Regions from separate parts of the Streptomyces sp. NPDC008150 genome, predicted to be linked through region 1. Evidence: predicted binding sites of a transcription regulator. Region 1 holds the regulator's gene; each other region holds the start of a gene.

Region 1 (7,504 bases):
CGGTGAGATCGCCGCGCACGCACGCGCCCTCGACCGTGCGGGTGACCTTGCCGGTGACGGTGATGTCCCGGCCGTCGTCGGTCCTGCCCTGGCAGTCGACGCTGGCGACGGTGTCCTCCGAGGCGGACGGGGCGGGTGTCGCCGAGGAGTCGTCCTCGTACGCGGCCGTGCAGTTGAGCCACTGCACCTTCACGTTGTCCTGTTCCAGCTTCTTCGTGGCCGTCTGGTCGGTCGTGTAGGCCACGGCGGCGGAACCGAGTCCGATCGGGTCGCAGGCCGCGCCCGCCCCCACGACCAGCACCACGAGGATCGCGGCGGCTGCGGCCCGCGGGCCGCGCGGCCGGCACCGAAAACGCCTCAGCACCCCCATGAGAGGCAGCCTGCCACCGACTCGGCCCGCTGGATAGGGCGCAAACGGCCACAAGGGCGCCGGAGTGCGCGGCGCACGGGCCGGGGTCGGACCCTCAACAGCCGCGCACCGCAGGCGAGTTCGGCACCCGCGACACCCCCGGCACGCGGGACGCCGTGCGCCCCCTCAGGCCCAGCGTCCCGTGCGCCCCAGCAGCAGCGCCGTCGCCGCCGTGCCGGCGGTGGACGTGCGCAGGACGCTGCGGCCCAGCCGGCAGGTGCGGGCGCCCGCCTGCTCGAACAGGGTCAACTCCTCGGGGGAAACGCCCCCTTCGGGACCCACGACCAGCACGATGTCGCCGGAGGCGGGGAGTTCGACGGTCGCGAGCGGTGTGCTGCCGTAGGCGCGGTCCTCGTGCAGGACGGCCGCGAAGTCGCAGTCCGCCAGAAGTGCCGCCACCTGCTTGCTCGTTGCCGCCTCCGCGACCTCCGGGAAGCGGACCCGGCGGGACTGCTTGCCCGCCTCGCGGGCGGTGGCGCGCCACTTGGCGAGCGACTTCCGGCCGCGCTCGCCCCGCCACTGGGTGACGCAACGGGCCGCCGCCCAGGGCACGATGGCGTCCACACCGGTCTCGGTCATGGTCTCCACGGCCAGTTCGCCCCGGTCGCCCTTGGGCAGCGCCTGGACGACGGTGATGCGGGGCGCGGGGGCCGGTTCCTCGGCGGGCGCGGCGCGCAGGTCGAGCACGAGCCGGTCCTTGCCCTCGGCCGCGGTGACGACGCCCTCGGCCCAGCGGCCCCGGCCGTCGGTGAGGACGACGTCCTCCCCCGCGTGCAGCCGCCGTACCGACACGGCGTGCCGGCCCTCCGGCCCTTCGAGGACGAACTCACCGGCGGTGGAGCCGAGTTCGTCGACGACGAAGACGGGTGCGGTCATCGCGGGCCGCCCGCCGACAACGTCGTGCGGGCCGCTTCGAGTTCGGCGGCGAGGACCTCGACGAGCCGGCCGGCCGGCAGCTCACGGGCCAGGCGGTGGCCCTGGCCCGCCCACAGCGCCATGCCCTGCGCGTCGCCCGCCTTGGCGGCGGCCTTGCGCAGCGGGGAGGTCAGGTGGTGGATCTCGGGGTAGGCGGCGGGCGCGTACGGGCCGTGCTCGCTCATGAAGCGGTTGACCAGGCCGCGGGCCGGCCGCCCCGAGAACGCGCGGGTCAGTTCGGTTCGCACGAACAGCGGGTTGGTCAGCGCCTGCTTGTGCACGACGTTGGCGCCCGACTCGGGGGTGGCGACGAACGCGGTGCCGAGCTGGGCGGCGGTGGCGCCCTCCGCGAGGACGGCGGCGATCTGGCTGCCCCGCATGATGCCGCCCGCGGCGACGATCGGCAGGTTGACCGTCTCGCGGACCTGCGCGAGGAGGGCGAGCAGACCGATGCCGGTGCCCTCGTTCTCGGGGAGGTCGCGGTGGGTGCCCTGGTGACCGCCGGCCTCGAAGCCCTGCACGATCACGGCGTCGGCGCCCGCCCGCTGCACGGCGAGGGCCTCCTCGGGCGTGGTCACGGTGACCAGCGTGAGGGTCCCGGCGCGGTGCAGTGCCTCCAGCGCCTCGGGGGTGGGGCAGCCGAAGTGGAAGGAGGCGGCCGGCACCGGGTTGTCGAGGAGGACGGCGAGCTTGGCGTCGTAGCCGTCGTCGCGTCCGCCGTCCGGGTCGCCCAGCTCGGTGTCGTACCAGGTGGCCTCGCCCGCGAGCTGGTCGGCGTAGACGCGGACCGCGGCGGACGGCGGGGCGACGCCGAGGCCCGTGCCCGCGCCGGATCCGGCGGTCGCGCCGGGCTGTTCGGGCTGCGGCATGAAGATGTTCACGCCGAAGGGGAGACCGGTCAGGCCCCGTAGCTGCTTGATCTCCTGGTACATGCCGTCGGCCGTCTTGTACCCGGCGGCGAGGAATCCGAGCCCGCCCGCCTCGGACACGGCGGCGGCAAGCTGCGGCACGGAGACGCCGCCCGCCATGGGTGCCTGCACGATCGGATAACGGAAGAGATCGGTCAGCTCGGAGGACATGACGGCATCGTGCCACGTCCGCCGAACAAGTCCGAATCCGGCCTTCCGGTCCGGTTCCGGGCCCCGGGCAGGCCCGCCGGACGCCGTCGGCCGGTGCTCCGCCGGAGCCGGCGGCCCGGGCGGGGACGCCGCCGGAGAGCCTCGCGGCCCCGGCGGCGCCCGGCGGGCTCAGCGCCCGTTGAACGCGTCCTTCAGCCGGGAGAACAGGCCCTGCTGGCCGGGCTGGAACTGGCCGGTGGGCCGCTCCTCGCCGCGCAGCTTGGCCAGTTCGCGCAGCAGCCGCTCCTGCTCGGGGTCGAGCTTGTTCGGCGTCATCACCTCGACGTGCACGATGAGGTCGCCGCGGCCGCCGCCGCGCAGGTGCGTGACACCGCGGCCGTGCAGCGGGACCGACTGGCCGGACTGCGTGCCCGGCCGGATGTCGATCTCCTCCATGCCGTCGAGCGTCTCCAGCGGCACCTTGGTGCCCAGCGCGCCCGCGGTCATCGGGATGGTGACCGTGCAGTGCAGGTCGTCGCCGCGCCGCTGGAAGGTGGAGTGCGGCAGCTCGTGGATCTCGACGTACAGGTCGCCGGCGGGGCCGCCGCCGGGGCCGACCTCGCCCTCGCCCGCGAGCTGGATCCGGGTGCCGTTGTCGACGCCGGCCGGGATCTTCACCGTCAGCGTGCGGCGGGCGCGGATGCGGCCGTCACCGGCGCACTCCGGGCACGGCGTGGGGACCACGGTGCCGAAGCCCTGGCACTGCGGGCACGGCCGGGACGTCATGACCTGGCCGAGGAAGGACCGGGTCACCTGCGACACCTCGCCGCGGCCGCGGCACATGTCGCACGTCTGGGCCGAGGTGCCCGGCGCCGCGCCCTCACCGTTGCAGGTGTTGCAGACGACGGCCGTGTCGACCTGGATGTCCTTCGTGGTGCCGAAGGTCGCCTCGTCCAGCTCGATGTCCAGCCGGATCATGGCGTCCTGGCCGCGCCGCGTGCGCGAGCGGGGCCCGCGCTGCGACGCCGTGCCGAAGAAGGCGTCCATGATGTCCGAGAAGTTCCCGAAGGAGCCGGCGCCGAAGCCGCCCGCGCCCCCGCCGCCGCTCTGCGAGAGCGGGTCGCCGCCGAGGTCGTAGACCTGCTTCTTCTGCGGGTCCGACAGCACCTCGTAGGCGGCGTTGATCTCCTTGAACCGCTCCTGGGTCTTCGGGTCCGGGTTGACGTCCGGGTGCAGCTCGCGCGCGAGCCGGCGGAAGGCCTTCTTGATCTCGTCCTGCGACGCGTCGCGGCTCACGCCGAGCACGGCGTAGTAGTCCGTGGCCACTTACGACTCCGCCAGGATCTGTCCGACGTACCGTGCCACTGCGCGTACCGCTCCCATCGTTCCCGGGTAATCCATGCGGGTCGGTCCGACCACGCCGAGTTTGGCTACTGCCTCAACGCCCGAACCGTAGCCCACCGACACGACGGACGTGGAGTTGAGTCCCTCGTGGGCGATCTCGTGACCGATGCGTACCGTCACGCCCGGATCCTTCGCCTCGCCGAGGAGCTTGAGGAGGACGACCTGCTCCTCCAGCGCCTCCAGGACGGGACGGATCGTGAGGGGAAAGTCATGTCCGAAGCGGGTGAGATTGGCGGTGCCGCCGATCATCAGCCGCTCCTCGGTCTCCTCGACCAGCGTCTCCAGCAGGGTGGAGAGCACCGTGGCGACCGTACCGCGGTCCTCGGCGTCGAAGGCCTCCGGCAGATCCTGCACCAGCGGCGGCACGTCCGCGAACCGGCGCCCGGCGACCCTGCTGTTGAGCCGGGCGCGCAGGTCCGCGAGGGCCGTCTCGCCGAACGGCGACGGGCAGTCGACCATGCGCTGCTCGACGCGGCCGGTGTCGGTGATCAGCACCAGCATCACGCGGGCCGGCGCCAGCGACAGCAGCTCGACGTGCCGCACGGTCGAACGCGTCAGCGAGGGGTACTGCACGACGGCGACCTGGCGCGTGAGCTGCGCGAGCAGCCGCACCGTGCGGGCGACGACGTCGTCGAGGTCGACGGCGCCGTCGAGGAAGTTCTGGATCGCGCGCCGCTCGGGCCCGGTCATCGGCTTGACGCCGGCGAGCTTGTCGACGAAGAGGCGGTACCCCTTGTCGGTGGGGATGCGCCCGGCGCTGGTGTGCGGCTGGGCGATGTACCCCTCGTCCTCCAGCGCGGCCATGTCGTTGCGCACGGTCGCCGGGGACACCCCGAGGCTGTGCCGCTCGGTGAGGGCCTTGGAGCCGACGGGCTCCTCGGTGCCCACGTAGTCCTGGACGATGGCGCGCAGCACCTGGAGCCTGCGTTCACTGAGCATCGCGCACACCTCCAGTTTCCGTCCCCGCGGCGCCTGCCTGGCACTCGGGGCCCTTGAGTGCCAACCTGCTCGGGCCAGTGTACGGCCGTGGGGTACGCCGGGGGCAAGGGCGGGCCGCCACCGGTAGCGTCACGGTTGTGCCGGTGACTTGGGAAGAGCGGGGATGGCAGCGGCTGGGCGGACGGGCCGGGCGGTGCCGGCTCCCGGTGTGGGACTGCACCGCCGGGCTGGTGGTCGGCGCGGACGGGATCCTGCTGGTGGACGCGGGGTCGAGCCTCGCCGAGGGGGCCCGGCTGCGGGACGCCGCACACGCCCTCACGGGCCGCCGTGTGACCCATCTCGCGCTGACCCACCCGCACTTCGACCACGTCTTCGGAGCGGCCGCGTTCCCCGGCGCGGAGGTCTTCGCGGCCGCGGACGGCGACGGCGTGTCCGGCCCGGCGGACGCGGCGGCGCTGCGCGCGGACGCGGTCGCCAACGGCCTCGCCCCGGCGGCCGCCGCCGAGGCCGCCGCGGCACCGGTCGCCCCGGCCCGCCCCGTCACCGGCGAGCTGGCCCTCGACCTGGGCGGCGGCGTCCGGGCCCTGCTGGTGAACGCCGGCCCCGGCCACACCGGGCACGACCTGGCGGTGCGGGTGGAGGGCGACCCGGCGGTGGTGTTCTGCGGTGACCTGGTCGAGGAGTCGGGCGAGCCGCAGGCCGGCCCGGACGCCGTTCCGGGGCGGTGGCCCGCGGCACTGGACCGGCTGCTCGCGCTCGGCGGCCCCGACGCGCTGTACGTGCCCGGTCACGGAGCGGTGGTCGACGCGGCCTTCGCGCGGGCCCAACGCGACGTCCTGGCAACGCGTTTCGGCGTGTCGTAGGGACCGTCCGGCGCCGTCTTCCTATCGTCGTTCGAATGCGCCAGTACTCACCGGACCTGACCCCGCCGTGGAAGAAGTCCCGGCCCGTCCCCGAGGTCCCGGCCGACCCCGGCCTGGTGGTCGAGGAGCCCGGCACCGGCTTCTGCGGCGCGGTGATCGGCTGCGAGGCGGGCACGGTCACCCTGGAGGACCGCTTCGGCAAGCACCGCGTCTTCCCGATGGAACCGCGCGGCTTCCTCCTGGAGGGCCGGGTGGTGACGCTGGTCCGCCCCGCGTCGGGCGCACCGGTCCGGCCGACCCGCACGGCCTCCGGCTCGGTCGCGGTGGCGGACGCGCGGGCCCGGGTGGCGCGGGCGGGACGCATCTACGTCGAGGGGCGCCACGACGCCGAACTGGTCGAACGGGTCTGGGGCGACGACCTGCGCATCGAGGGCGTGGTCGTCGAGTACCTGGAGGGCATCGACGATCTGCCGTCCGTGGTACGGGAGTTCGGGCCCGGCCCGGACGCCCGCCTCGGCGTCCTGGTGGACCACCTGGTCCCCGGCACCAAGGAGTGGCGCATCGCCCAGGAGGTGACCGGCGAGCACGCGCTCGTGGTGGGCCACCCCTACATCGACGTGTGGGAGGCGGTGAAGCCCGCGTCGGTGGGCATCGCCGCGTGGCCCCGGGTCCCGCACGGCCAGGACTGGAAGACGGGCGTGTGCCGCGCCCTGGGCTGGCCGGAGAACACCGGCGCGGCCTGGCAGCACATCCTGTCCCGGGTGCGCTCCTACAAGGACCTGGAGCCGGAACTGCTGGGCCGGGTGGAGGAGTTGATCGACTTCGTCACGGTCACGGAGTGAGCCACCGGTGCGGCCTGGCGTTCGGCAGGGTGCCGAAGCCGGCGGTGTCCAGTTCGACGCCGAGGATGTCGACCGCGAGCGGGTCGCCGAAGGCCGCCCGGCGCTGCACGGTGTAGTCGGCGTCCTCGCCCTTCCCCGCGGGCTCGGTCAGCAGCACGCACCGGGCCATGATCGGGTCGACGATCAGGTAGGCGGGAATCCCGCCGGCCGCGTAGATCGACCGCTTGACGCCGTGGTCCCGGTCCACGCTGGTCCTGGACACCACCTCCACCACCAGGGTGACCACGGTCGACGGCAGCAGCCGCCCCGAGGCGGGCAACGCCTCCGGCGCGGCCACGACCAGGTCCGGCACGGGCTCACTGGCCTCCCGGGCGATGTCGAGGTCCTGGGTCTGGAGCCGGACCCAGCGGTTGCGCGGGATCTGGTCCTGGATCTCGGTGACGATCAGGTTGTGGACCAGATCCGGCCCGGCCATCATCACAATTTCCCCCCGCAGGAGCTCTGCCGTCACGCCCTGGGGAGGATCGAGGTCCTCGTAGTACGTGGTCATGGCTCGTTCGTCCACCGCGGTCATCTCCGTGGTCCTCCACATCGCCGCGCGCTGTCGGCGGCAGCCTGGGAACCAGGGTAGGGACCTGCCCCGGGTTCCGCACCGATTCACCCCTGGGGGTGATCAGTCCACCAGGTCCCGCACCACCGCGTCCGCGAGCAGCCGCCCCCGCAGGGTGAGGACCGCGCTGCCCTGCTCGTGGCGGACCGGGTCCAGCAGGCCGTCCGCCACCGCGCGGCGGGAGGCCGCGAGGCCGTCGGGGCGCAGGAGGTCCAGCGGGGCGCCCTCGACGAGGCGCAGTTCCAGGAGGACGCGTTCCACCCGGCGGTCCTCGTCGGTCAGGAGTTCGCGGCCCGCGCCCGGGGAGCGCCCCGCCGCCAGGGCCGCCGCGTACGCGCCCGGGTGCTTCACGTTCCACCAGCGCACCCCGCCGACGTGGCTGTGGGCGCCGGGTCCCGCGCCCCACCAGTCGGCGCCGCGCCAGTACAGCTCGTTGTGCAGGCAGCGGGCGTCGGGCGTGGCCG
Region 2 (7,504 bases), on a different contig from region 1:
GCCGCCGCTGTCCTTCGTCGAAACCCCACACGTGGGAGCCCTTCTGGACGACCCGGCAACCGTGCGCCAACAAACCCGCATGTTCAACCTGCTTCTTGGTGAGGCTCTGCCTTCATCGGCCTCTCTGGCCTTGATCGAGTCGTTGGCGCAGAATTATCGGCATGGAGACCCGCAACTCGGCTCTGACTGAGATCTCGTGGCGCAAGTCCACCTACAGCGGTGGCCAGGGTGGCGACTGCCTCGAAGTCGCCGACCACCACCCCGGCACCGTCCCCGTCCGGGACTCCAAGGTCCCCGACGGCCCCAACCTCGCCTTCCGGCACAGCACTTGGACCGCCTTCGTCGACGGAGTCAAGCGCAGCTGAGCGGACGTCAGCCCGCTCCCCCCGGCCCGAACCGCTCCACCACCCGCCGGGAAGCCTCCACGTCCAGTTCGTAGACCACCTCGTGCGCCCTCGGGTCCGGTGCGTGGAAGGTGTGGAACATCGGGCTCGACGGGCCGCCCAGGTCGACCAGCGTCGCCGACGCGCCCCGTACCGCGCGTTCCGCGCCCGGGACCGTCGTCAGGTCGATGCGGTTGACGACGCCCGGGGTCACCCACACCGGGGTTCCCTCCAGCAGGCCGAAGAGCTGGAGGTGGAAGTGGCCGGTCAGGACCACCCGCACGTCCGTGCCGCGGATCGCGTCCGCCAGGTCGGCCGGGTTCCACAGGCCGAACGCCTTCTGCGACGGCACGTCCAGCGTCACCGGCGGGTGGTGGAATGCCAGCACCGTGCCGTTGACCGACGGGGTGGCCAACACCGCGCGCAGCCAGTCCAGTTGGAGCGGGGTCAGCACGCCGTGGACATGGCCCGGCACCAGCGAGTCCAGGGTGACGAAGCGGTACCCGTCGATCGTGCTCACCGCCGCGCGTTCGCCCTCCGGCGAGTCGAGGACCGACTCCGCGCGGTCGGTGCCGTCCACCGCGAGGTGCCCGCTGCCCAGCACCTTGGCGAACGCCTGCCGTTCGTCGTGGTTGCCGGTGGTCAGCAGCAGCGGCACGTCCCGCTCGCGCGCGAACGCGCCGACCAGGTCGCGGACGACCGTGTACGCCTCCGCCGAACCGTCGTCGGCCACGTCCCCCGTGACCAGCACCGCGTCCACGTCCCGCCGGTGCTCCAGCGCGTCGAGCATCAGGCGCAGGGACGCCGTCGGGTCGACGCCGTGGCGGTTCGGGCCCGGGGCTCGCTGGATGTGCGTGTCCGAGAGCTGGAGTATCCGCATTCCCGGCACGCTAGCGGGAGTTGGGGCGCGGACGACAGAGGGCCGGGAGCGGGTGACCCTGCTCCCGGCCCTCAACTGCCCACTCAGCTCAGCGACTTCAGCGAGGCCGCGTCGTAGGGGGCCAGCTCGTCGAAGCGGCCCGCGAGGACCTTCGCCGCCCACTCGGGGTCCTGGAGCAGCGCCCGGCCCACCGCGACCATGTCGAACTCGTCGCGCTCCAGGCGGTCGAGGAGGTCGTCGATGCCCCGCGTCGAGGCGCCCTCGCCCTGGAACGCCTTCTGGAAGTCGCCGTCCAGGCCGACCGAGCCGACCGTGATGACGGGCCGGCCCGTCAGCTTCTTCGTCCAGCCGGCGAGGTTGAGGTCGGAGCCGTCGAACTCCGGCTGCCAGTACCGGCGGGTGGACGCGTGGAAGGCGTCGACTCCGGCCGCGGCGATCGGGGCGAGGATCGCCTCCAGCTCCTGCGGGGTCTGGGCGAGGCGGGCGTCGTACTTCGTCTGCTTCCACTGCGAGAAGCGGAACAGGATCGGGAAGTCGGGGGACACGGTGGCACGGATCGCGGCGACGATCTCCGCCGCGAACTTCGTGCGGGCCACCGGGTCGCCGCCGTACGCGTCCGTGCGGCGGTTGGTGCCCTCCCACAGGAACTGGTCGAGCAGGTAGCCGTGGGCGCCGTGCACCTCGACGCCGTCGAAGCCGATCCGCTCGGCCGCCGCCGCGGCCTCGGCGAACGCGCCGATCACGTCGTCCACGTCGCGCTGCGTCATCGTCTCGCCGACGGTCTTCGCACCGTCCGCGCTCAGGCCCGACGGGCCGACGGACGGGGCGTCCGCGAACGGCGGGCTGCCCGCCCGGCGCACGGTGCCGATGTGCCAGAGCTGCGGGACGATCCGCCCGCCCGCGGCGTGCACGCCCTCGGCGACCTTCGCCCAGCCGGCGAGCTGGTCCGCGCCGTGGAACCGCGGCACGCTGTCGCTCTCCCCCGCCGAATCGTGACCGACGTACGTGCCCTCGGTGACGATCAGGCCCACCCCGGCCGCGGCACGGCGGGAGTAGTACGAGACGACGTCCTCGCCCGGGACGCCGCCCGGCGAGAACTGACGGGTCATCGGCGCCATGGCGATGCGGTTGCGGACGGTCAGGCCGCCCAGGGACAGCGGACGGGACAGGATCCCGGCCGCCCTGGAGGCGGACTCGGCGGGGGCGGAGACGGTCATGTGGGGACTCCTGGGAAAACTCGGTCGACCGGTACGGGCGTGCGCCGCGGTCGCGGGTGCACGGGACACGGTGGGACCGCCCGGTATGTGCACACGCATGGACCGCGTAGGGGCGACAACCGGTGCGGTCGCCGCCTCATTCCGGCGTCCTCCGAGAAACACCTCACAGCCGGCCGCGGAAAACGCCCGAGGGCGGCACCCCTGTCGCCAGGGGTGCCGCCCTCGGAACCGCACGTGCTGCGGATGTACCGCCGAACCGAACCGGGCTCCGCGGAGCCCGGGTTCAGGCTCAGAAGTCCATGTCACCGCCCGGCATGCCGCCCGGAGCGGCCGCGGCGGCCTTCTCCGGCTTGTCGGCGATGACGGCCTCGGTGGTCAGGAAGAGCGCGGCGATGGAGGCGGCGTTCTGCAGCGCAGAGCGGGTCACCTTCGCCGGGTCGATGATGCCTTCCTTGACCAGGTCGACGTACTCGCCGGTCGCGGCGTTCAGGCCGTGGCCCGGGGTCAGGTTGCGCACCTTCTCCACCACGACACCGCCTTCGAGGCCGGCGTTGACGGCGATCTGCTTCAGCGGGGCCTCAAGGGCGAGCTTGACCGCCTGAGCGCCGGTCGCCTCGTCACCCTCCAGCTCCAGCTTCTCGAAGACCGCGGAGGCCTGGAGCAGGGCCACGCCGCCACCGGCGACGATGCCCTCCTCGACGGCCGCCTTCGCGTTGCGAACGGCGTCCTCGATGCGGTGCTTGCGCTCCTTGAGCTCGACCTCGGTGGCGGCACCGGCCTTGATGACGGCCACGCCGCCGGCCAGCTTCGCCAGGCGCTCCTGGAGCTTCTCGCGGTCGTAGTCCGAGTCGCTGTTCTCGATCTCGGCACGGATCTGGTTGACCCGGCCGGCGACCTGGTCGGCGGAGCCGGCACCGTCGACGATGGTGGTCTCGTCCTTGGTGATGACGACCTTGCGAGCGCGGCCCAGGAGGTCCAGGGTCGCGTTCTCCAGCTTGAGGCCGACCTCCTCGGAGATGACCTCGCCGCCCGTGAGGATGGCGATGTCGCCGAGCATGGCCTTGCGACGGTCACCGAAGCCCGGGGCCTTGACGGCGACGGACTTGAAGGTGCCGCGAATCTTGTTGACGACCAGGGTCGACAGGGCCTCGCCCTCGACGTCCTCGGCGATGATCAGCAGGGGCTTGCCCGACTGCATGACCTTCTCCAGCAGCGGGAGCAGGTCCTTGACCGAGGAGATCTTGGAGTTCGCGATCAGGATGTAGGGGTCCTCCAGGGAGGACTCCATGCGCTCCATGTCGGTCGCGAAGTACGCCGAGATGTAGCCCTTGTCGAAGCGCATGCCCTCGGTGAGTTCCAGCTCCAGACCGAAGGTCTGGGACTCCTCGACGGTGATGACGCCTTCCTTGCCGACCTTGTCCATCGCCTCGGCGATGAGCTCGCCGATCTGCGTGTCGGCGGCGGAGATGGAGGCGGTGGAGGCGATCTGCTCCTTGGTCTCGACCTCCTTGGCCTGGTCGAGCAGCGCGGCGGAGACGGCCTCGACGGCCTTCTCGATACCGCGCTTGAGGGCCATGGGGTTGGCGCCGGCGGCTACGTTCCGCAGGCCTTCCTTGACCAGGGCCTGCGCCAGAACGGTCGCGGTGGTCGTACCGTCACCGGCGACGTCGTCCGTCTTCTTGGCGACTTCCTTGACCAGCTCGGCGCCGATCTTCTCGTACGGGTCCTCGAGTTCGATCTCCTTGGCGATGGAGACACCATCGTTGGTGATCGTGGGGGCGCCCCACTTCTTCTCGAGGACGACGTTGCGGCCCTTGGGGCCGAGCGTCACCTTCACGGCGTCCGCGAGCTGGTTCATGCCGCGCTCGAGGCCGCGCCGTGCCTCCTCGTCGAACGCGATGATCTTGGCCATGTGAAGTGGTCCTCCCAGGACTGGGGTGGATTGCTCCGGACCGCGCCCGCGCCCGCGACGGACGGCCTCGGCATGTGGTTCCTTGCCCCACCTGCCGCAGCCTCACCGACTCGGTCCTCGTTGTCACTCTCACCCTCAGAGTGCTAACGCCAATGATTAGCACTCGACCCCCGAGAGTGCAAGCGACCCCGGGATGCGGAGGCAGTCCCTCCGGTGTCCGGCGGTGCCGCGCGGACGGGGCGAGGGGGGCGGAGGGGGCGCCGCGCACGCCGAAGGGCCCGTCCCCCACGTATGGGATACGGGCCCCTCGAATTAAAGAAGAAGAACGTCGCCTGCGATTGGCCGCGCGTTTCAGGCGCTGACGCGAACCATGTCGGCCTGCGGGCCCTTCTGACCCTGCGAGATCTCGAACTCGACTCGCTGGCCTTCTTCCAGGGTGCGGTAGCCGTCCATCTGAATCGCGCTGTAGTGGACGAATACATCCGCACCACCGTCGACCGCGATGAAGCCGTACCCCTTCTCCGCGTTGAACCACTTGACGGTGCCCTGAGCCATGCCTAACTCCCCTATTACTGGCCCTTGCACAGATCCGCACTTCGCGAATCCGGGTCAGACCTCACCCCCCACGCTGGGGGCGTGCGCCGGAACGCGTCGACCGCGGCTGAATGTATCCGCACCACTGCCGTCTGCAACAGGTCAATCGGACGAGAATTCTGGGCACGACCGGTCGGGAATATACCCAGAAGTCGACGAAATTCAGGGCAAGTCGGGCCCTATAAAAGGAATAGAAGGCGCAAAAGAACCACACAGTTTGGCTACTTCTCGTCGCCCCGCGAGCGCGAATTCAAGGGCGCCTGTCCGAGCAAGCCGCAACTGGTTCCCCAACTGTACCGCGCTCAACCAAGCAGAATCGCCCCCTCCGTTTCCTGGCCGGAGAGGGCGATTCGTTGAACGCTCGGTAATCGACGCTACCGAAGGTAATTGCCGGGGCGGTCAGCCGCCCGCGACGGCCGGGATGATCGAGACGCCGGCGCCCTCGGGCGTCGCGGTGTCGAGGCCCTGCTCGAAGCGGACGTCGTCGTCGTTCACGTACACGTTGACGAAGCGGCGCAGCTTGCCCTGGTCGTCCAGGACGCGGGCGGCGATGCCGGCGTGGTTCTTCTCCAGGTCCGCGATGACCTCGCCGAGGCTGGCGCCCTCGGCCGGGACCTCGGCCTTGCCGCCCGTGTAGGTACGCAGAATGGTCGGGATGCGAACGGTCACGCTCATGCGAGGCCAGCCTCTCGGAAGGAGTCCAGGTTGGGACGGATCGTCGCGGTGAGGCCGGTGCCGGCGACCGCGTCGAGCGTCTTGAGGCCGTCGCCGGTGTTCAGCACGACGGTGGTCAGGGTGGGGTCGAGCGCGCCGCTCTCGATGAGCTTGCGGGTGACGCCGACGGTCACGCCGCCCGCGGTCTCCGCGAAGATGCCCTCGGTACGGGCGAGCAGCTTGATGGCGTCCACGATCTGCGGGTCGGTCACGTCCTCCACGGCGCCGCCGGTGCGGCGGGCGATGTCGAGGACGTAGGGGCCGTCGGCGGGGTTGCCGATGGCGAGCGACTTGGCGATGGTGTCGGGCTTCTGCGGGCGCACCACGTCGTGGCCCGCCTTGTACGCGGCGGACACCGGCGAGCAGCCCTCGGCCTGGGCGCCGAAGATCTTGTACGGACGGTCCTCGACGAGGCCGAGCTCGATCAGCTCCCGCAGCCCCTTGTCGATCTTCGTGAGCTGCGAGCCCGAGGCGATCGGGACGACGAGCTGGTCCGGCAGCCGCCAGCCGAGCTGCTCGCAGATCTCGTACGCGAGGGTCTTGGAGCCCTCCGCGTAGTACGGGCGGAGGTTGACGTTGACGAAGCCCCAGCCCTCGCCGGCCGGGTCGCCGATCAGCTCGGAGCAGAAGCGGTTCACGTCGTCGTAGTTGCCCTCGATGCCGACGAGCTCGCCGCCGTAGACGGCGGCCATGACGACCTTGCCCTGCTCCAGGTCGTGCGGGATGAACACGCAGCTGCGCAGTCCGGCGCGCGCGGCGGCGGCGCCGACCGCGCCCGCCAGGTTGCCGGTGGAGGAGCAGGAGAGGGTGGTGAAGCCGAAGGCGCGGGCCGCTTCGAGGGCCTGGGCGACGACGCGGTCCTTGAAGGAGTGCGTCGGGTTGCCGGAGTCGTCCTTGACGAACAGGCCGCCGGTGATGCCCAGTTCGGCGGCGAGGCGGTCGGCCTTGACCAGCTTGGTCCAGCCGGGGTTGATGTTGGGCTTGTCGGCCACGTCGGCGGGGACGGGCAGCAGCGGCGCGTAGCGCCAGATGTTCGCGGGGCCCGCTTCGATGCGCTTGCGCAGTTCCTCGGTGTCGTACGCCGAGAAGTCGTAGGCGATCTCCAGCGGGCCGAAACACTCCTCGCAGGCGAAGACCGGACCGAGCGGGACGCGGTGGCCGCACTCGCGGCAGGACAGCGCGGCGGCGGGGCCGAGATCGACCGATCCGGCGGCTTGGGAGGTGTTTGCGGCGGTCTGCACAGCCATGGAGGGGAGGCCCTTTCTCCTCATCTTCCTCACGGCGCACTTCGCCGTGAGACGGATTTGGCACCTTCCCGAGCCGGGAGCCTCGCCGCGCGTACGCACGAGAACCGACTGGAGGGTTGCCGGGGCTTCAACGGGCCGTGTCCCTCTGCCCCTCTGGATGAGCGGTATTCGGTTGTGGGTGCGGGCGGCCTACGACATGCGATGGTCATCCGCGTTGTTCAAGACTGTAACCGAAGGCCAGGACAGTTGAGATAGCCGTCCGCACCGCGAGATGGATCACACCCGGAGACGGGGCGGGCGGTCCGGTCCGAACGAGCCGGATCCACGAAGATCCAGTAGGGACATTCCGGAGGGTTCTCCCGACCGCGTCCCGTGTCCCGCATCCCGCGCCTGTCGCACTTACGTGAGGAGCCGCCGTGCTGGAAGAAACCGAGCGCTGGCTGAGCACACGCTCCTGGTCCGTGACCGATCGCCCGCTCCACAAGATCCTCGCCGCGAAACGCGCCTCGGGTTCGACGGTCAGCGTCGTGCTGCCCGCGCTGAACGAGGAGGCGACG
Region 3 (7,504 bases), on a different contig from region 1:
GAAGCCGGGGGCCTTGACCGCGACCGCGTTGAAGGTGCCGCGGATCTTGTTGACGACCAGGGTCGACAGGGCCTCGCCGTCGACGTCCTCGGCGATGATCAGCAGCGGCTTGGAGGCGTTGGCCTGGATGACCTTCTCCAGCAGCGGCAGCAGGTCCTGGATCGAGGAGATCTTGCCCTGGTGGATCAGGATGTACGGGTCGTCGAGGACGGCCTCCATACGCTCCTGGTCGGACACCATGTACGGGGACAGGTAGCCCTTGTCGAAGGCCATGCCCTCGGTGAAGTCGAGCTCCAGGCCGAAGGTGTTGGACTCCTCGACGGTGATGACACCGTCCTTGCCGACCTTGTCCATCGCCTCGGCGATGAGGTCACCGACCTGCTTGTCCTGGGCGGACAGAGCGGCGACGGCGGCGATGTCGGCCTTGTCGTCGATCGGGCGCGCGGTGGCGAGCAGCTCGTCGGAGACGGCCTTGACCGCGGCGTCGATGCCCTTCTTCAGGGCGGCCGGGGAAGCACCGGCGGCGACGTTGCGCAGGCCCTCGCGCACGAGCGCCTGGGCGAGCACCGTGGCGGTGGTGGTGCCGTCACCAGCGATGTCGTTGGTCTTGGTGGCCACCTCCTTCACGAGCTGCGCGCCGAGGTTCTCGTACGGGTCCTCGATCTCGACCTCGCGGGCGATGGTCACACCGTCGTTGGTGATGGTGGGAGCGCCGAACTTCTTGTCGATGACGACGTTGCGGCCCTTGGGGCCGATCGTCACCTTGACCGTGTCGGCAAGCTTGTTGACGCCGCGCTCGAGGGCGCGACGGGCGTCCTCGTCGAACTTCAGGATCTTCGCCATGGGAGCGTTGGCCCTCTCGGGAATCTAGAGGTGCAAAGGGTTGAAACGAACGGCGCCCCCGACGCCCGGCTCAGTGGGTCGCGGGGGGCCAGGGGCGCCGTTCGGTGCAAAAGGTGCTTCGCGTGGAAGCGGGTGAACTACTTCTCGATGATCGCGAGCACGTCGCGGGCCGAGAGGACGAGGTACTCCTCGCCGTTGTACTTCACCTCGGTGCCGCCGTACTTGCTGTACAGCACGATGTCGCCGGTCTTGACGTCGAGCGGAAGACGCTCGCCGTTCTCGAAGCGGCCCGGGCCCACGGCCAGGACGACGCCCTCCTGGGGCTTCTCCTTGGCAGTGTCCGGAATGACCAGGCCGGAGGCCGTGGTCTGCTCGGCGTCGAGCGGCTGGACCACGATGCGGTCCTCAAGCGGCTTGATGGCAACCTTGGAGCTGGCGGTCGTCACGATCCGACCTCCCCCTTCGGAGATCTCACGGGGTTAACTGTCTGAGGTGGCGACCAGGTCGATCCGTCGTCGCGGGTGCCGGACCTGCCCGTCGCTATTGGCACTCTCCTGCGGGGAGTGCCAGAGGCGAGACTATGACCGCGATTAGCACTCGGTCAAGCGGAGTGCCAATCGACGGCGTCGCGGCGTGCCGGGGCACGGTCCGGCGGGGGCTCCCGGCGCCCCGGATTCCCGCCCCCGCCGCCTAGAGGTAGTCCTCCAGCCGCGCCACCGTGAGCCCCTCGCGTCCGGCGCGGCGCAGCAGCGCGGTCGTGCGCTCGCGCAGGGACGTGCCGCCGGCCTGTTCGTCGGAGCCGACGGAGACGATGTCGCCGGGCAGCAGCCGGTGCTCCCCGGCGGTGAAGCGCAGCCCGCCGTCCGCGGTCGCCGCCGCCCGCCCCAGCACGAGTGCGGAGACACCGCAGCCGGCCGCAGCCCGCCGGGTGACGGTGTCGTAGACGCCGTAGGGCGGGCGCAGCAGCCGGGGGCGGACGCCGAAGCGGGCGCGGATCTTGTCCTGCTGGCGGCAGATCTCGGCGCGCTGTCCGGCGTACGGCAGCCCGCGCAGCGCGGTGTGGTCGAGGGTGTGGTTCTGCACGCTCGCGCCGACGGCCATCAGGTGCGCGAAGTGCGCGTACCCCGGCCCGACGACGTCGTCGGTGAGGAACACGCTGACGGGCAGCCGCAGTTCGCGGACCATGTCGACGAACCGGGGGTCGCGTTCGGCCGCGTCGTCGTAGGTCAGGAAGACGACGCGGTCGCGGGTGGGCACATGGTCGACGACCGGCGCGAGGCCGGACGCCGCCGGGCCGGCGAGCGGGCGCCCGGACGGCTTCGGGGCGCGCGCGAGCGGGGCGGCGAGGCCCCAGCGGCGGTACGGCGGCAGCGCGGCGGTGACGGCGCCGTGCGGGTGCGGGCTCCCGGTGTGCACCCGCTGCGCCGCCTTCCTGCCCAGCCGTTCGATGGGGTCGACGGACTGGGCGCAGCCGGTGAGCAGGGCGAGGACGGCCGCCGCGAGCAGGGCGGCGACCGGCCGTCGCGGTCTCACAGGTAGTCCTCCAGACGGGCCACGGCGTACCCCTTGTCCGTGATCTGCTGGAGGAACCGCCGGATCATGTCCGGCATGGTGCCCTTCCAGTCCTTGGTGCCGCGGAAGTGCGTGAGGACGATGTCGCCGGGGTGCAGGTCGCGGTCCCACTCGCGGTACTCCCAGTGGTCGACGAACACCTCCTCGTCCCAGATCGGGGCGTACTTCACGCCGCAGCTCGCGGCGGCGCGCAGGGTGTCGCGGTTGTAGTTGCCGTAGGGCGGGCGGAACAGCTTCGGCCGCTTGCCGTACTGCTTCTCGATCACGTCCTGCATCGCGCAGATCTCGTGCTTCTGCTGCTCGTAGCTCAGGGCGGGCAGGTACGGGTGGTGCAGGGTGTGGTTGTTGAGGGTGATGCCGCGGTCCTGCATGCGCTTGAAGTACGCGTAGTCGTCCTTGATCAGGTAGTCGCTGAGGAAGACCGTGTACGGGATCTTCAGCTCGCTCATCATGCGCAGGAACGCGGGGTCCTTCTCCTCGCCGTCGTCGATGGTGAGGAAGACGACGCGGTCCTTGGTGGGGATCGTGGTGAAGACCGGCGGCAGGTCCTCCTGGCCGTCGACCTCGAACCCGTCGCGGGCGGTGATGACGGGCTTGGTCGCGGGCGGCGGCGGGGCGGTCAGCGGCACCTTGTCCAGACCCCAGCGCTTCGCCGCCGCGACGCGGGCCGCCTGGGCGGCGCGCAGTCTCGTCGCGTAGGAGTCGAGGGCGCGGGCCGGGGGCGCCTGGAGCGGCTGCTGTCCGGCGGCGGGGCGGACGGCACCGTCCCGGTCCGCCTGGGCGCAGCCGGCGAGGACCGCCGCGGCGGCGAGCACCGCGGTGCCGGCCCGCACGATCCGGAGACGGGCCTTCCGAGAAGACCCCTTTTTGTCATTTTGTCCTACTACTCGCATGGTGCCGGATCCTCGCAAACCCCCGGCCGCGCGCCCGGCCGACACCGCCACGACCGGCGCGGCGTCCACCGACTGGCCCACAATGAGCCGGTGAACGACGTGACCGACCCCCTGCGCGCCCTCGCCCCGCTGCTCACCCCCGAGGGCCGCGCCCTGCTCGACGAGGTGCGCGGCACCGACCCGGCGAAGGAACTCGCCGTCGCCACCCGGCTGCGCCGCGACCACCCCGCCGAGCTGGTCTCGGCGGCGCTCGCGCAGGCCCGGCTGCGGCAGCGCGCGGCGGCGAAGTTCGCGGCGCCCGACGCGGAGCGGATGTTCTTCACCCCGAACGGCTTCGAGCAGTCCACGCGCGCCGCCGTCGCGGAGTACCGGGCCGGGCGGATGCGCGACCTGGGCGTGACGTCGGTGGCCGACCTGTGCTGCGGCATCGGCGGCGACGCCGTCGCGCTGGCCCGCGCGGGCATCCGCGTCCTCGCCGTGGACCGGGACCCGCTGACGGCCGCGGTCGCCCGCGCCAACGCCGCCGCCCTCGGCCTGGACGCGCTGATCGAGGTGCGCGAGGCGGACGTCACCGAGGTCGACACCGCCGGGTACGACGCCGTGTTCGCCGACCCCGCGCGGCGCGGCGGCCGCGGCCGCGTCTTCGACCCGGAGGCGTACTCCCCGCCGCTGTCGTGGGCGATCGGGGCGGCGCGTTCCGCTCCCCTGGCCGCCCTGAAGATCGCGCCCGGCGTACCGCACGAGGCGGTGCCCGAGGACGCGGCGGCCGAGTGGATCTCGGACGGGGGGGACGTCAAGGAGGCCGTGCTGTGGTTCGGCACCGGCGACGCCGGCGCCGTGACCGCGACGCTGCTCCCCGGCCCCCGGGTCCTGCGCGGCCGCGGTCTGCCGAACCCGCCGGTGCGCCCGGTCGGCCGCTACCTCTACGAGCCGGACGGTGCCGTCGTCCGGGCGCACCTCGTCGCGGAGGTGGCCGAGGAACTGGGCGGCGGACTGGTCGACGAGACGATCGCGTACGTCACGGCCGACGAGGCGCGCACGACGCCGTACGCGTCCGGGTACGAGATCACCGACCAACTCCCCTTTGGTGTGAAGAAGTTGAAGGCGCTGCTGCGGGAGCGCGAGGTCGGCACGCTCACCGTGAAGAAGCGCGGCTCCGCGGTGGAGCCGGAGGAGCTGCGCCGTAAGGTGAAGCCCCAGGGCCGCAACGCGGCGACGGTGTTCCTGACCCGGGTGGCGGGTGCCCCGGCGATGCTGATCGGGCACCCCCTGCCGCCCGCGGGGGCGTGAACGGACGTACGCGGCAGCCCTGTTGACCAACGTGCCCGATGCGGGGATCAGTTGTCGGGCAGGGCGGCCAACCGGGCGGTGAGCAGGTCGCGTTCGCGCTGGTTGCGGGTGAGGGACACGGCCCGGTCGAACTCGGCGCGCGCCTCGGCGGTGCGGCCCAGGCGGGCCAGCAGGTCGCCGCGCACGCTGGGCAGCAAGTGGTATCCGCGCAGGGCCGGTTCACCGGCGAGGCGGTCCACGAGGACGAGCGCGGGTCCGGGTCCCTCGGCCATGGAGACGGCGACCGCGCGGTTGAGCTCGACCACCGGCGAGGGCGCCCGCGCGGCCAGCAGCCCGTACAGGGTGGCGATGCGTGCCCAGTCGGTGTCCTCGTAGGTGTGCGCGTGGGCGTGACAGGCGGCGATGGCCGCCTGGAGGACGTACGGTCCCGGCGGCCCCGCCGCGAGGGCGCCCGCGCGGCCGAGCGCGTCGACTCCCCGGGCGAGCAGCAGACGGTTCCAGCGGCGCCGGTCCTGGTCGCGCAGCAGCACCGGCTCGCCGGACGGTCCGGTGCGGGCCGGCGCGCGGGCCGCCTGGAACTCCAGCAGCGAGGCGAGCCCGTGCACCTCGGGCTCCTTGGGCATCAGCCCCGACAGCAGCCGCGCGAGCCGCAGCGCGTCCTCGCACAGCCCCGGACGCAGCCAGTCGTCGCCGGCCGTGGCGGCGTAACCCTCGTTGAAGATCAGGTAGATGACGTCGAGCACGGACCCGAGACGGGCCGCGCGGTCCGGGCCGACGGGGACCTCGAAGGCGACGTTCCTCGTGGCCAGGGTGCGCTTCGCGCGCACCACCCGCTGCGCGACCGTGGGTTCGGGGGCGAGCAGGGCGCGGGCGGTCTCGGCGGTGGTCAAGCCGCCGAGCAGCCGCAGGGTGAGCGCCGTGCGGGACTCCGCGGAGAGCACCGGGTGGCAGGCGGTGAAGACCAGCCGGAGCAGGTCGTCGTCGATGTCGTCACCCTCCGCCGGCCCCGATTCCTCGGCGGCACCGGCGGAGGGCGCCGTCGTCTCCAGGTCGCGGCCGATCTCCGCGAGCTTGCGGGCGTACCGCTCGCGGCGCCTGACCAGGTCGACGGCGCGGCGCCTGGCGATGGTGGTCAGCCAGGCGCCCGGGTTGTCGGGCACCCCGTCGCGCGGCCACTGCTCCAGCGCCGCGACCAGCGCGTCCTGGGCGATCTCCTCGGCGATGCCGACGTCCCGCACGACGCGGGCGGCGGCCGCGATGACCCGCGGCGACTCCATGCGGAACACGGTCTCCACGGCACGGCGGGGGTCGGCGGGGCCGGAGCCGCCCCGCTCCCGGCCGGGGCCGGGGCGGTGCGGGCCGGGGGCGGGCTGCTCGTCGGTCACAGTCCGCCATTCGACACCCGCGCCGCCCCCGGTTCCAGTCGGGCGCGCGGGGGCCCGGTTCCGCGGGAGGAGCGGCCCGTCAGCCCTCCGCGATCTCCCGGACCTCACAGGTGATCGTCCAGTAGTCCTCGTGCACCTTCACGAACCGCTTGGTCCACTCGACCGCCTCGGCCATGTCCTTGCACTGCATGAGCGCGTAGCCGCCGACGACCTCCTTGGACTCGGCGTACGGCCCGTCGGTGACGGTGAGTTCGCCGCCCTTCCAGCTCACCTGGGTGCCCTGGTCGGCGGGGGTGAGGCCGGCCGTGTCGAGCATGACGCCGGCCTTGGTGATCTCGTCGATCAGTTCGCCCATGCGCTGCATCAGCTCGGGGCTCGGGCCGTCGGCCGGGGCGGTGGACTCGTCGACGCGGATGAACGACAGGTAGCGGGGCATGGCTGCTCCTGGTGTGTCACGGACCCACGGGAGCGGGCCCTGCGGGCGGGGCTGTTCCCCGCCTCTCACCCTTGCGTCGAACGGGCCGGGCCGGAATCGACACGCGCCGGAGAAATCCGCGGAAGTTTTTTCTGAGGCCCCGAGCCCCGGGCCCCGTGCCGCGCGGTCGCTCATTTCGGGGTCCCTTCGGAGTCCTTTCGGGGTCCCTCCAGGGTGACTCTCAGGGTCACTTCAGGGACGCCCACAGGTCGCTCGCCTCCGGCTCCTCGGCGACCACCCGGTTGGGGTTGGAGGGCGCGGTCACGACCGGCATCGTCACCGTCTTCACGTCGTCCCGCGACAGGCCCTTCAGGCTCTCGCCCAGGCTCATCAGCTCGCTCAGCGAGTCGAGCCCGGTGTCCGTCGTCAGGCTGTCGGTGAGCGCGTCGGCGACCTTGTAGAGCTTGGCCGGGTCGGTCAGCAGGTCGGACGTGGACACCTGCCCCAGCAGGGACTTCACCAGGTTCTGCTGGAGCTTGATGCGGCCGAGGTCGCTGCCGTCGCCTATGCCGTGCCGGGTGCGGGCGAGCGCCAGCGCCTGCTTGCCGTCGAGGTGGTGGGTGCCGGCCTTCAGCTTCAGGTGGCTCTTGTCGTCGTCGATGTCCTGGTCGGTGGTGACCGTGACGCCGCCGAGGGCGTTCACCAGCTTCGCGAAGCCGGAGAAGTCGATTTCGAGGTAGTGGTCCATGCGGACGTTCGTGATCGACTCGACCGTCTTCACCGCGCAGACCGGACCGCCCACCGCATAGGCGCTGTTGAACATCGCGTCGTACGCGACCGACGTGCTGCCGCCCGACGCCAGCGGGCACGACGGACGCGTGACGAGGGTGTCGCGCGGGATGCTCACGACGGTCGCGCTCGTGCGGCCCGCGTCGACGTGAACCACCATCGCGGTGTCCGAGCGCGCTCCCGAACTGCTGCCCCCGCCCAGCGACTTGTTCGCCTTGCCGCTGCGCGAGTCGGAGCCGAGCACCAGGATGTTCAGGGCACCCGTGGGCAGCGGCGCGGCCGCGTCCGACGCGCTCGGCGACGGTGTCGCCGTGGCC

What was found. The regulator HrcA, encoded in region 1, represses chaperone genes, less so after heat shock. The targets are predictions, from matches to a motif close to TTNGCACTCNGNNNNNCNGAGTGCNAA.
Positions count from the first base shown of each region.
Region 2: groL (chaperonin GroEL) is a predicted target of HrcA. The motif match lies at 4,549-4,575, and genes of this name have one in related genera.
Region 3: groES (co-chaperone GroES) is a predicted target of HrcA. The motif match lies at 1,434-1,460, and genes of this name have one in related genera.

Region 1 is NZ_JBIBHJ010000001.1:492,623-500,126, reverse strand. It holds gene ACFZA0_RS02115 (hypothetical protein) at 1-370, opposite strand, end outside; gene ACFZA0_RS02110 (16S rRNA (uracil(1498)-N(3))-methyltransferase) at 536-1,285, opposite strand; gene ACFZA0_RS02105 (nitronate monooxygenase) at 1,282-2,403, opposite strand; gene dnaJ (molecular chaperone DnaJ) at 2,572-3,708, opposite strand; gene hrcA (heat-inducible transcriptional repressor HrcA) at 3,709-4,725, opposite strand; gene ACFZA0_RS02090 (MBL fold metallo-hydrolase) at 4,863-5,588, shown strand; gene ACFZA0_RS02085 (DUF3097 family protein) at 5,624-6,430, shown strand; gene ACFZA0_RS02080 (Uma2 family endonuclease) at 6,420-7,004, opposite strand; gene hemW (radical SAM family heme chaperone HemW) at 7,104-7,504, opposite strand, start outside.
Region 2 is NZ_JBIBHJ010000004.1:373,871-381,374, forward strand. It holds gene ACFZA0_RS13385 (Scr1 family TA system antitoxin-like transcriptional regulator) at 1-190, shown strand, start outside; gene ACFZA0_RS13390 (DUF397 domain-containing protein) at 162-365, shown strand; gene ACFZA0_RS13395 (metallophosphoesterase) at 373-1,263, opposite strand; gene ACFZA0_RS13400 (NADH:flavin oxidoreductase) at 1,347-2,480, opposite strand; gene groL (chaperonin GroEL) at 2,770-4,392, opposite strand; gene ACFZA0_RS13410 (cold-shock protein) at 4,744-4,947, opposite strand; gene ACFZA0_RS13415 (MoaD/ThiS family protein) at 5,386-5,661, opposite strand; gene thrC (threonine synthase) at 5,658-6,947, opposite strand; SAM riboswitch class I at 6,965-7,111, opposite strand; gene ACFZA0_RS13425 (glucosyl-3-phosphoglycerate synthase) at 7,364-7,504, shown strand, end outside.
Region 3 is NZ_JBIBHJ010000009.1:128,076-135,579, reverse strand. It holds gene groL (chaperonin GroEL) at 1-843, opposite strand, end outside; gene groES (co-chaperone GroES) at 981-1,289, opposite strand; gene ACFZA0_RS22655 (polysaccharide deacetylase family protein) at 1,534-2,376, opposite strand; gene ACFZA0_RS22650 (polysaccharide deacetylase family protein) at 2,373-3,308, opposite strand; gene ACFZA0_RS22645 (methyltransferase domain-containing protein) at 3,399-4,598, shown strand; gene ACFZA0_RS22640 (sigma-70 family RNA polymerase sigma factor) at 4,646-5,983, opposite strand; gene ACFZA0_RS22635 (YciI family protein) at 6,063-6,419, opposite strand; gene ACFZA0_RS22630 (LCP family protein) at 6,646-7,504, opposite strand, start outside.